4 regions of the Peribacillus sp. FSL E2-0159 genome follow, and region 4 is predicted to be linked to each of the others. Evidence: predicted binding sites of a transcription regulator. Region 4 holds the regulator's gene; each other region holds the start of a gene.

Region 1 (2,212 bases), 190 kb from region 4:
AAAAGGCCTAAGCGAACAAGCTTAGGCCTTTTCCAAATACCATTAATCAAGCAATTCAAAATGCTCTTCTGGTTCATTTTCTTCTGGTGGTAATTCATGCTCGCCATCGAGATTATAGTGATCTCTGATTTTCTGAGAAATTTCCTGAGCGATATCCTGATTTTCTTTCAAGAACAGCTTCGCATTTTCGCGGCCTTGTCCGACACGCTCTTCATTGTATGAATACCACGAGCCGCTTTTAAGGACGATATCAAGATCTGCACCCATATCGATGATTTCACCTTCCTGGGAAATCCCTTGACCATACATGATGTCAACTTCCGCTTGACGGAATGGTGGAGCAACCTTGTTTTTTACAACTTTGATTTTGGTTTTATTACCGACAATTTCATTTCCTTGTTTTAGTTGTTCCGCACGACGCACTTCCAGACGAACAGTTGAATAGAACTTCAATGCCCGGCCTCCCGGAGTCGTTTCAGGATTCCCAAACATAACACCGATTTTTTCACGGACTTGGTTAATGAAAATGGCAATGGTATTTGATTTATTAATGGCACCTGATAGTTTTCTTAGTGCCTGAGACATCATCCGGGCTTGAAGACCCATATGGGAATCTCCCATTTCGCCTTCGATTTCAGCTTTAGGAACAAGTGCTGCCACCGAGTCAATGACAATTATATCCACCGCTCCACTTCGAACTAACGCTTCAGCGATCTCTAAGGCTTGTTCACCCGTATCAGGCTGTGAAAGCAGTAACTCATCGATATTCACACCAAGTTTTTCTGAATATGCTGGATCTAAGGCATGCTCTGCATCAATGAATGCAGCCGTGCCGCCAGTCTTTTGTACTTCTGCAATAGCATGTAAAGCAACAGTCGTTTTACCGGAGCTTTCAGGTCCATATATCTCAATGACCCGGCCTCTTGGATATCCGCCCACTCCCAATGCTACGTCCAATGCTAAAGAACCGCTTGAAATCGTTGAAATCCTACGATCAGACTGTTCCCCAAGTTTCATAATGGAACCTTTACCAAATTGTTTTTCAATTTGTTTTAACGCCATATCTAAAGCCGCTTGACGATCACTCACTCAATTTCCTCCTCTATATTCAAATAATCGGCTGTCCGATTAAAGGTGTACTTACGTTAGCAATTATTTGAGATCAAGGTTTGTATCCTGTCTCAAAACCTATCTTTACTATATACTCTTTTTACTATTTTGCCAAGCAAAAAGTCGAACATTCATTCGTTTTTTTCTTTCGGGATATTCTTTGTAAAAAAGCGTTTTATCTTAAGGAAATCCCCATTTCGTTTCTCGTACTCCCTAAAAAAAACATTTTCATTGAATTAACTTTCTTCTTTTTTCCCTATTTTTCAAGAAACAAACTTCTCAGACCAAATAAAAAGCAGAGCTGTAAAAAGCTCTGCTTATAGCGATTATAAATCCCTTAATAGGTAGTGACAGCCGTACTTCACACTCCGAATACGGTTTTGCGCCCTGCTTCCGGAAAGATTCAACTCCTTGAAATGAGTGTTCCCATCCCGATAGGAAATGCCAATAAATACTGTCCCTACAGGCTTGCCTTCTTGTTCATCCGGCCCTGCAACACCCGTAAAGCTTATGCCTACATCCGCATCGAGCTTGCTCCGGACATTAGAGGCCATTTCCATTGCACACTCACCGCTGACCACCCCATGCTCAGATATCGTATCATCACTGACGCCGAGGACATTCGACTTCGCATCATTCGTATAGCAGACAATTCCGCCTTTGAATACTTTACCGGCACCCGGGATGGTTGTCAGCTGTTCTTGGAACATCCCTCCGGTCAAGCTTTCAGCTGCCGCGATTGAAAGCTTGCGGACCGTTAATTCTTTTACAAGTTCCTTTATTAGCGAAGTATTATCACTTCCATAATGGAACTTGCCGACTCTGCTAAGAATTTCTTTTTCCGCTTCTAAAATAAGCTCTTCGCATTTTTCTTTAGAAGAGTCTTTAGCGGTGATCCTTAACGTCACTTCCCCTTCGGCTGCAAGCGGAGCAATTGTCGGATTCGTTTGATTGACAAGGAGATCTTCAATCACCGTTTCAAGTTCAGCTTCACCTATACCGTAGAACCGAAGAACCTTGGAATCGATCCGTTCATGCTTTTCCAATTTATTCATGATCTTTTCATAACCATAACTTAAAAACATTGGCTCCATTTCACTTG
Region 2 (2,212 bases), 1.8 Mb from region 4:
GGTGAAGATACTTTTAATCCTGTATTGGAATATAGCAAGGATGTTGTACGCGGTAAGGTAATTCCTTGTGATTTCTGGAATACGTAATAGACGAAGCCTGAGCAGTCGAATCCAGTTGGTGTTGTTCCGCCCCATTTGTAGGGTTTGCCTATTAACGTCTTTGCATAGCTGATCAAGCTTGTATTATTGACCTTATAAACACCAAGCGCATTAAATGTGCCACGGCCGGCAATTCCATCGGCAGTTAACCCTTTAGCTTTTTGGAATTTTTTTACTGCGGATACAGAATAGGTGCCGTAATATGTAGTCAGTGAACCTGAATATGTGAAATAACCTTTGGTTTTTAAAAGTTGTTGTAGTTGTTTGACATCACTATGTGTCATTCCGGGTCTGAGGGTTTGGTCTCCAATATTGGCAAAGGCTTGCAGTGGGGTTAGCATCATGGCAGATGCAACAGCAGCTGAAGCGATCCATTTCTTCATAATTTTCATTTCCTCTCTATCTATCTCTCTATTATTCTTAACAATATTATCCTACAATACCATTATGACAATTAGACATAATTTTGGTTACAGTTTCATTACAAAAAATGAGTATTAAGACTAAAGTTTAAGTAGACGAAAGCCTGTTGAAAATGGTGAAAAAAATTAAAAAAACTAAGCATAAGGACTCATTAAGAATTATTCAAGCTACCAATTGATTCTTTTCCAAAAAAACTATTTGGAATTATAGTATAAATTTGGTATTATACCCATTTTTAGTATTTATTATATTTTTCAAGGGAATTACGATAAAAAGTAGAAATTTGTATGAAAACTTCCATTGAATAAGAACGTATATTCGGTTAAAGTTATGAATATAATAAAAGCGAACGTATATTCTTGTTAGGGTGAAGAAATGATGGATTATGGGACGATGCCGAAACAATCAATTATGTGTATCGATATGAAAAGTTTTTATGCAAGCTGTTCAGCGGTCATGCTTGGTCTGGACCCGCTTGATTGTTATCTGGCGGTGGTTGGTGATTTGAAGAGGACAGGGAGCATTGTGCTTGCGGCTTCTCCAAAGATGAAGAAGGAATTTGGCATCAAGACAGGTTCGCGGATGTTTGAGATTCCGAATGATCCAAGGATTGTGGTCGTTGAACCTAAAATGGCGACCTATTTAAGGGTCTCGACGGAAATCACCCGCTTGTTCAACCGTTATGTGCCCAAAGAAGCGATTCACGTATATAGTGTGGACGAAAGTTTTGTGAAAGTCGATGGTGCCGCTTCTTTATGGGGAGATGCCCGGATGATAGCTGAAAAGATAAAAGATGAAATCGAACGGGAATTACAGCTCCCCTGTGCCATTGGAATTGGACCGAACATGCTTATGGCAAAACTTTGCCTTGATTTGGAAGCCAAACATAAAGGGATTGCCGAATGGAAGTATGAGGATGTGCCAAGCAAACTTTGGCCGATTTCCCCGCTTCGTGAAATGTGGGGGATCGGCAGGCGCGTAGAAAAAACCCTTCATGGAATGGGAATATTTACGGTTGGGCAGCTTGCCAATTATGATCTTGAATTACTTGAAGAGAAGTTTGGAATTATGGGCAATCAGCTTTACCACCATGCGTGGGGAATAGATTTATCTGATATGGGGGCAGCGATCATCGAAGGGCAGGTCAGCTTCGGCAAAAGTCAAATCCTGCTGCGGGATTATAAGGAGGAGCATGAGGTAAAGCAGGTCATGCTGGAAATTTGCGAAGAAGTTGGAAGAAGGGCACGCACCCATCGTAAGGCAGGAAGGACGGTGAGCCTAAGCATTGGTTACAGCAAGGATGAGTTTGGCGGAGGTTTCCATCGTTCGCGTTCGATTAGCGAATCGACCAACATTACGATGGAGTTATATAAAGTGTGCCTGGAGCTTTTTCATGAGAACTATAAGCAAAAAACGGTTCGGAGCATAGAGGTCAGACTCTCGAATATTGTGGATGATAACGAAATGCAGCTGACTTTATTTGATGCTTCGCGCTGGAAGAAGCGGGAATTGAGTTACACGGTTGATCGAATCCGCCATAAATATGGAGCCAAATCGTTATTACGTGCAGTTTCATATACGGAAGCGGGTACAGCCGTTTACCGAAGCAGGCTGCTTGGTGGGCATAAGGCGTAAGGGTGACTTTGAAGGGAGGGAAAAAAGAATGATTCGTGATCGCGGCCGTATCAAA
Region 3 (2,212 bases), 730 kb from region 4:
GTTCTTTTTTAATCTTTTTGGTTATTAGAAGATATGGTCAAATGAGATTTTTCCGATTTTTGCAAAAGCATAAACAGGTGCAGAGGTTGATGGTTTGGGTGGAAACCCATGGATTCGGTCCTTTGTTCATATTGCTCTGCTTCCCTTTTACACCTTCGGCTATCGTTAATATCGTAGCAGGACTTTCAAAAGTCAGTCCCTTGCAATATGGACTTGCAGTAGTGGGAGGGAAAGCGGTGATGATTTTTACGATCAGCTTCGTAGGTTACGATTTAGTATCTTTAATTCATAAGCCTCTGCGTACGATCATTATCGGGATCGTCATCTTTATCCTGTGGTATGTGGGGAAAAGATTGGAATTCCGGTTAAATAAAAGCATGAAGAGGGAAGAAGGACAATAAATTAGTATATAAATGTAGTAGGGGTTGAACTAGATGGAAAAAACAAACAAGAATTCTTTATCCGATTGGATAAAACCAGCGATGATAGCTTTTGTTATTTACATCTTAATCCGTACATTTTTCTTTTCAAGCTATGATGTTGAAGGGAAGTCGATGCAGCCGACCCTTGAAGATGGAAATAAACTTGTCGTGAATAAAATCAATTACCAGATTCATGATATCAACCGTTTTGACATTATTGTTTTTCATGCGAATTCACATGAAGATTATGTTAAGCGAGTTATAGGGATTGCAGGCGACCGAATTCGTTATAAAGATGATTGGCTTTACGTAAATGGTGAGAAGGTGGATGAGCCTTATCTTGAGAAATTCAAGGAAGGTTTCCCAGGACAGGACTTTACGGGTGATTTTACATTAAAAGAATTGACGGACATGACCAAAGTTCCGGAGGGCAAGCTTTTTGTCATGGGTGATAATCGTCTTGAAAGTGCTGACAGCCGTCACTTTGGTTATATACCGGTTGAAAATGTTGTCGGTAAAGTGGATGTTAGATATTGGCCGGTCAAAGAATTCAGTTATAAATTTACAGGTGAATGATTGTGGAAGCCCAAAAATTATGAGGGCTTTTTCTTTTGGGGAAAAACACGAACGCACGATTGGTGTTTTTTAAAGGGAAACGGTAAAATAATAGAAAGTAAATCTAATTGGATACAGAAACCTAGTCAAAAAGACGAAAGTATTTCTGGTATGATGGATCTAGATATTATGTTGTAAGGGGGAAAAGAGATGTCACTCCGTTTTTTACTGGGAAGATCGGGTGCAGGGAAAACTTCGAATATATTGGGCGAAATTCGCTCCAAATTGGCAGAAGATCCCGAAGGAAATCCAATTATCTACCTCGTTCCTGATCAGATGACGTTTCTATCTGAATATAAATTAATTAAAACACCAGGCCTTGCCGGAATGATTCGGACACAGGTTTTCAGTTTTAGCAGGCTTGCTTGGCGCGTTCTTCAGGAAACGGGGGGGATGAGCCGGCTACATTTGGACAGTGTTGGCGTTAATATGTTGATACGGAAGATCATGGATGATAAAAAGGAAGAGTTAAAGATGTTTCGTCGATCTGCCGATAAGCAGGGGTTCATTGCACAGATGGAGCTAATGCTGGCTGAGTTCAAGCAGTATTGCATCCAACCTGATGACATTCAAAACTATTTGGCCGAAACCTCACAGGCCGGCAGCGGCATTCAGGATAAACTGCATGATCTTGAATTGGTCTATCAGGCTTTTGAGGATGAAATGGTTAACAAATATTTAGATTCCGAAGATTATTTCACTTTGCTGATCGAAAAAATGGCAGAGTCTTCATATATAAGGAATGCAGATATATATATCGATGGTTTTTATAGCTTGACTCCACAGGAATTATTGATTGTGGAAGAAATGATGAAGCTGTGCAGGAGTGTAACGATCTCGCTGACGTTAGATCAGCCCTACAGACAATATGCTCCGGATGATTTGCAATTGTTCAGGCAAACAGGAAATCTTTATCATCACCTTTATCAGGCTGGATTGAGGAATGGCATAACAATTTCAGAAGATCGAATCTTAAAAGGATCGGAAAGGTTTGGAAAGAGTCCGGGGCTGAATCATCTGGAAACCTATTTTGCCATTCGACCTGCACAAACGTTTGAGCAGTCACCTGATGTAACGATCGCCCAGGCAGTTAACCGCAGAGCTGAGATTGAAGGGGTTGCCCGGGACATCTTGTCGCTGGTCAGACAGAAACAGCACCGTTTCCGTGATATTGC
Region 4 (2,212 bases):
TAGTATATGAATACATATTTAAAAATTAATTATTGAAAGGTTATACAAAATAAGTTTTGAAGATTTTCAGAGTTCAATTTAAAATCCATAAATCCATTAATTTTTGGATTGACGGCTTTTTCTGTAATGGTTTAATAAAACGCGGAGAGAGCCACTTTAGGCATGTTATCCATAGTAAACAATTTTCTGAACTTTCTTTGTTGGACAAGCTGTAACCTTTCCCATAGTTTAGAATACGATAAGAATGAAGATAAACAGTAAATAATAAAGTGTTTCTAATAATGGGGAGTTCTTATGAGCAAGGAAACGTTTATTAAGGAAATTGCTCCTTATGCCCAGAAAATTCAAAAGGAATTTAAAATTTTACCTTCTGTTGTCATTGCACAAGCTTGTTTGGAGAGTGGATATGGGACAAGCTTGTTAGCAAATCAAGGAAAAAATATATTTGGTACAAAAGGTGACTTTAAGGGAGAGTCTGTCATTATTCAAACAATGGAATATGTCAACGGTGTGCCCGTTCAAGTATGGAACAAATTCAGAAAATACCCAACTGGAAGAAAGTCTTAGAGATCTTGCCAATCTATATGAAATGGGGACTTCGTGGAATAGAAGTCTATATACAGCTGTAATTGGAGAAAAAGATTACAAAAAAGCACTCAAAGCAATATTCGATGCGGGTTACGCCTCGGACCCGAAATATATAGAAAAACTGGTAAACCTAATCGAAACAAGCGATTTAACTAAATATGACGCAAACATCGAAGAGGTTTATCATATTGTCAAAAAGGGGGATTCAGTCTCTGGGCTTGCAAAGGCATATGGTTCAACACAAGTACAGATTCAGCAGTGGAATGGCTTGGTCGATCTAAACCTTATAAAAGTGAACCAAAGTTTAGAGTAAAATGAAATTTAACTGGGAGCGGTAATTTACCGCTCTCCTTTTTTAGTTGAAATAGGTTTCTTTCGAAAGTACATATATCAAGACAGTCAATAATATCCTTTCATCCGATATAAAGGATGTTAATATTCCCATGAAAAATTGATTCTATTAAAAATATCTCAAAATCTACTCTTCCATATGCATATTGAGAGAATCTGGGACATAAATTAAACAAACAAAAAAAAAGCGCGGTTAGCGCTTTTAGTGTATTTGTCTATATAAGCCTATTACTTTTCCAAGTATCGAAACATCTCGTAAAATAATTGGTTCCATATTTGAGTTTTCAGGCTGAAGCCTTATGTAATCCGGTTCCTTAAAGAATCGTTTTACAGTGGCTTCATCATCTTCAGTCATGGCCACGACGATATCTCCATTATTGGCACTGCTTTGTTGTTTCACGATGACATAATCTCCATCATGAATTCCTGCTTCGATCATACTTTCACCCATGATTTCCAGCATGAATACATGGTCATCATGTGGAACCATGCTTTCAGGAAGCGGAAAGTATTCTTCTATGTTCTCAATGGCCGTTATAGGCATGCCCGCTGTTACTTTTCCAAGTAACGGCACGTTCACGACATTAACTTTGGGAATATTGTTCGCTTCCTCGGAATTCATTATTTCAATGGCCCTTGGCTTGGTTGGGTCACGTCTAATCAGGCCTTTACTTTCCAGGCGGGATAAATGTCCGTGTACTGTTGAACTTGATGCAAGTCCCACTGCTTCACCAATCTCCCGTACGGAAGGTGGATACCCTTTTTGTCGGACCTCTTCTTTAATGAAATCAAGAATATCTTGCTGCCGTTTTGATAGTTTAGTCATTTGTGCACCTCTTCCCCAATGTTCTTTGCTACATTATAGCATGGCCCCCAACTCTATACAAACATAAGTTCGAATTTTGTTGTTGACTGAAACAAACGTTCGTATTATAATTCGATCATAACATACGAACGAACATTCGCTTTGGAGGGAAAATAATTATGAAAAAATTATACAAAAATTATATTTATACGATTCTATTAGCGGGATCAGTATTCATCTTTTCAGTTTTATTCTCTTGTACATTGAACAATGATCAAAAAAAAGATTTCCTTTCTATAGAAGTAAGTGAAGGTGACACCCTTTGGGGAATTGCTGAAGAATATGAAGAAGCAAATTTGACAAAAAAAGAATTCATTGGTTGGATAGAAGAGCATAATGGAGTCAGGGCGGATTCGATTAAACCTGGTCAAGTCATCGTCATACCGGTTAAAGATGAGGAACTTGTCC

Evidence for each region. The regulator LexA, encoded in region 4, represses DNA repair genes until DNA is damaged. The targets are predictions, from matches to a motif close to CGAACATATGTTCG.
Region 1: the regulator LexA is predicted to act here: its motif matches at 1,235-1,248, upstream of recA (recombinase RecA).
Region 2: the regulator LexA is predicted to act here: its motif matches at 830-843, upstream of NYE63_RS18560 (UV damage repair protein UvrX).
Region 3: the regulator LexA is predicted to act here: its motif matches at 1,047-1,060, upstream of addB (helicase-exonuclease AddAB subunit AddB).

What each region holds. Positions count from the first base shown of each region.
Region 1 covers NZ_CP152053.1:1,838,279-1,840,490, reverse strand. The annotation lists gene recA (recombinase RecA) at 43-1,089, opposite strand; gene NYE63_RS09150 (competence/damage-inducible protein A) at 1,437-2,212, opposite strand, start outside.
Region 2 covers NZ_CP152053.1:3,810,541-3,812,752, reverse strand. The annotation lists gene NYE63_RS18565 (NlpC/P60 family protein) at 1-482, opposite strand, end outside; gene NYE63_RS18560 (UV damage repair protein UvrX) at 898-2,157, shown strand; gene NYE63_RS18555 (YolD-like family protein) at 2,186-2,212, shown strand, end outside.
Region 3 covers NZ_CP152053.1:1,304,527-1,306,738, forward strand. The annotation lists gene NYE63_RS06510 (TVP38/TMEM64 family protein) at 1-401, shown strand, start outside; gene lepB (signal peptidase I) at 435-998, shown strand; gene addB (helicase-exonuclease AddAB subunit AddB) at 1,188-2,212, shown strand, end outside.
Region 4 covers NZ_CP152053.1:2,032,430-2,034,641, forward strand. The annotation lists partial or broken gene NYE63_RS10050 (glucosaminidase domain-containing protein) at 295-676, shown strand; gene NYE63_RS10055 (LysM domain-containing protein) at 776-901, shown strand; gene lexA (transcriptional repressor LexA) at 1,142-1,765, opposite strand; gene NYE63_RS10065 (LysM peptidoglycan-binding domain-containing protein) at 1,924-2,212, shown strand, end outside.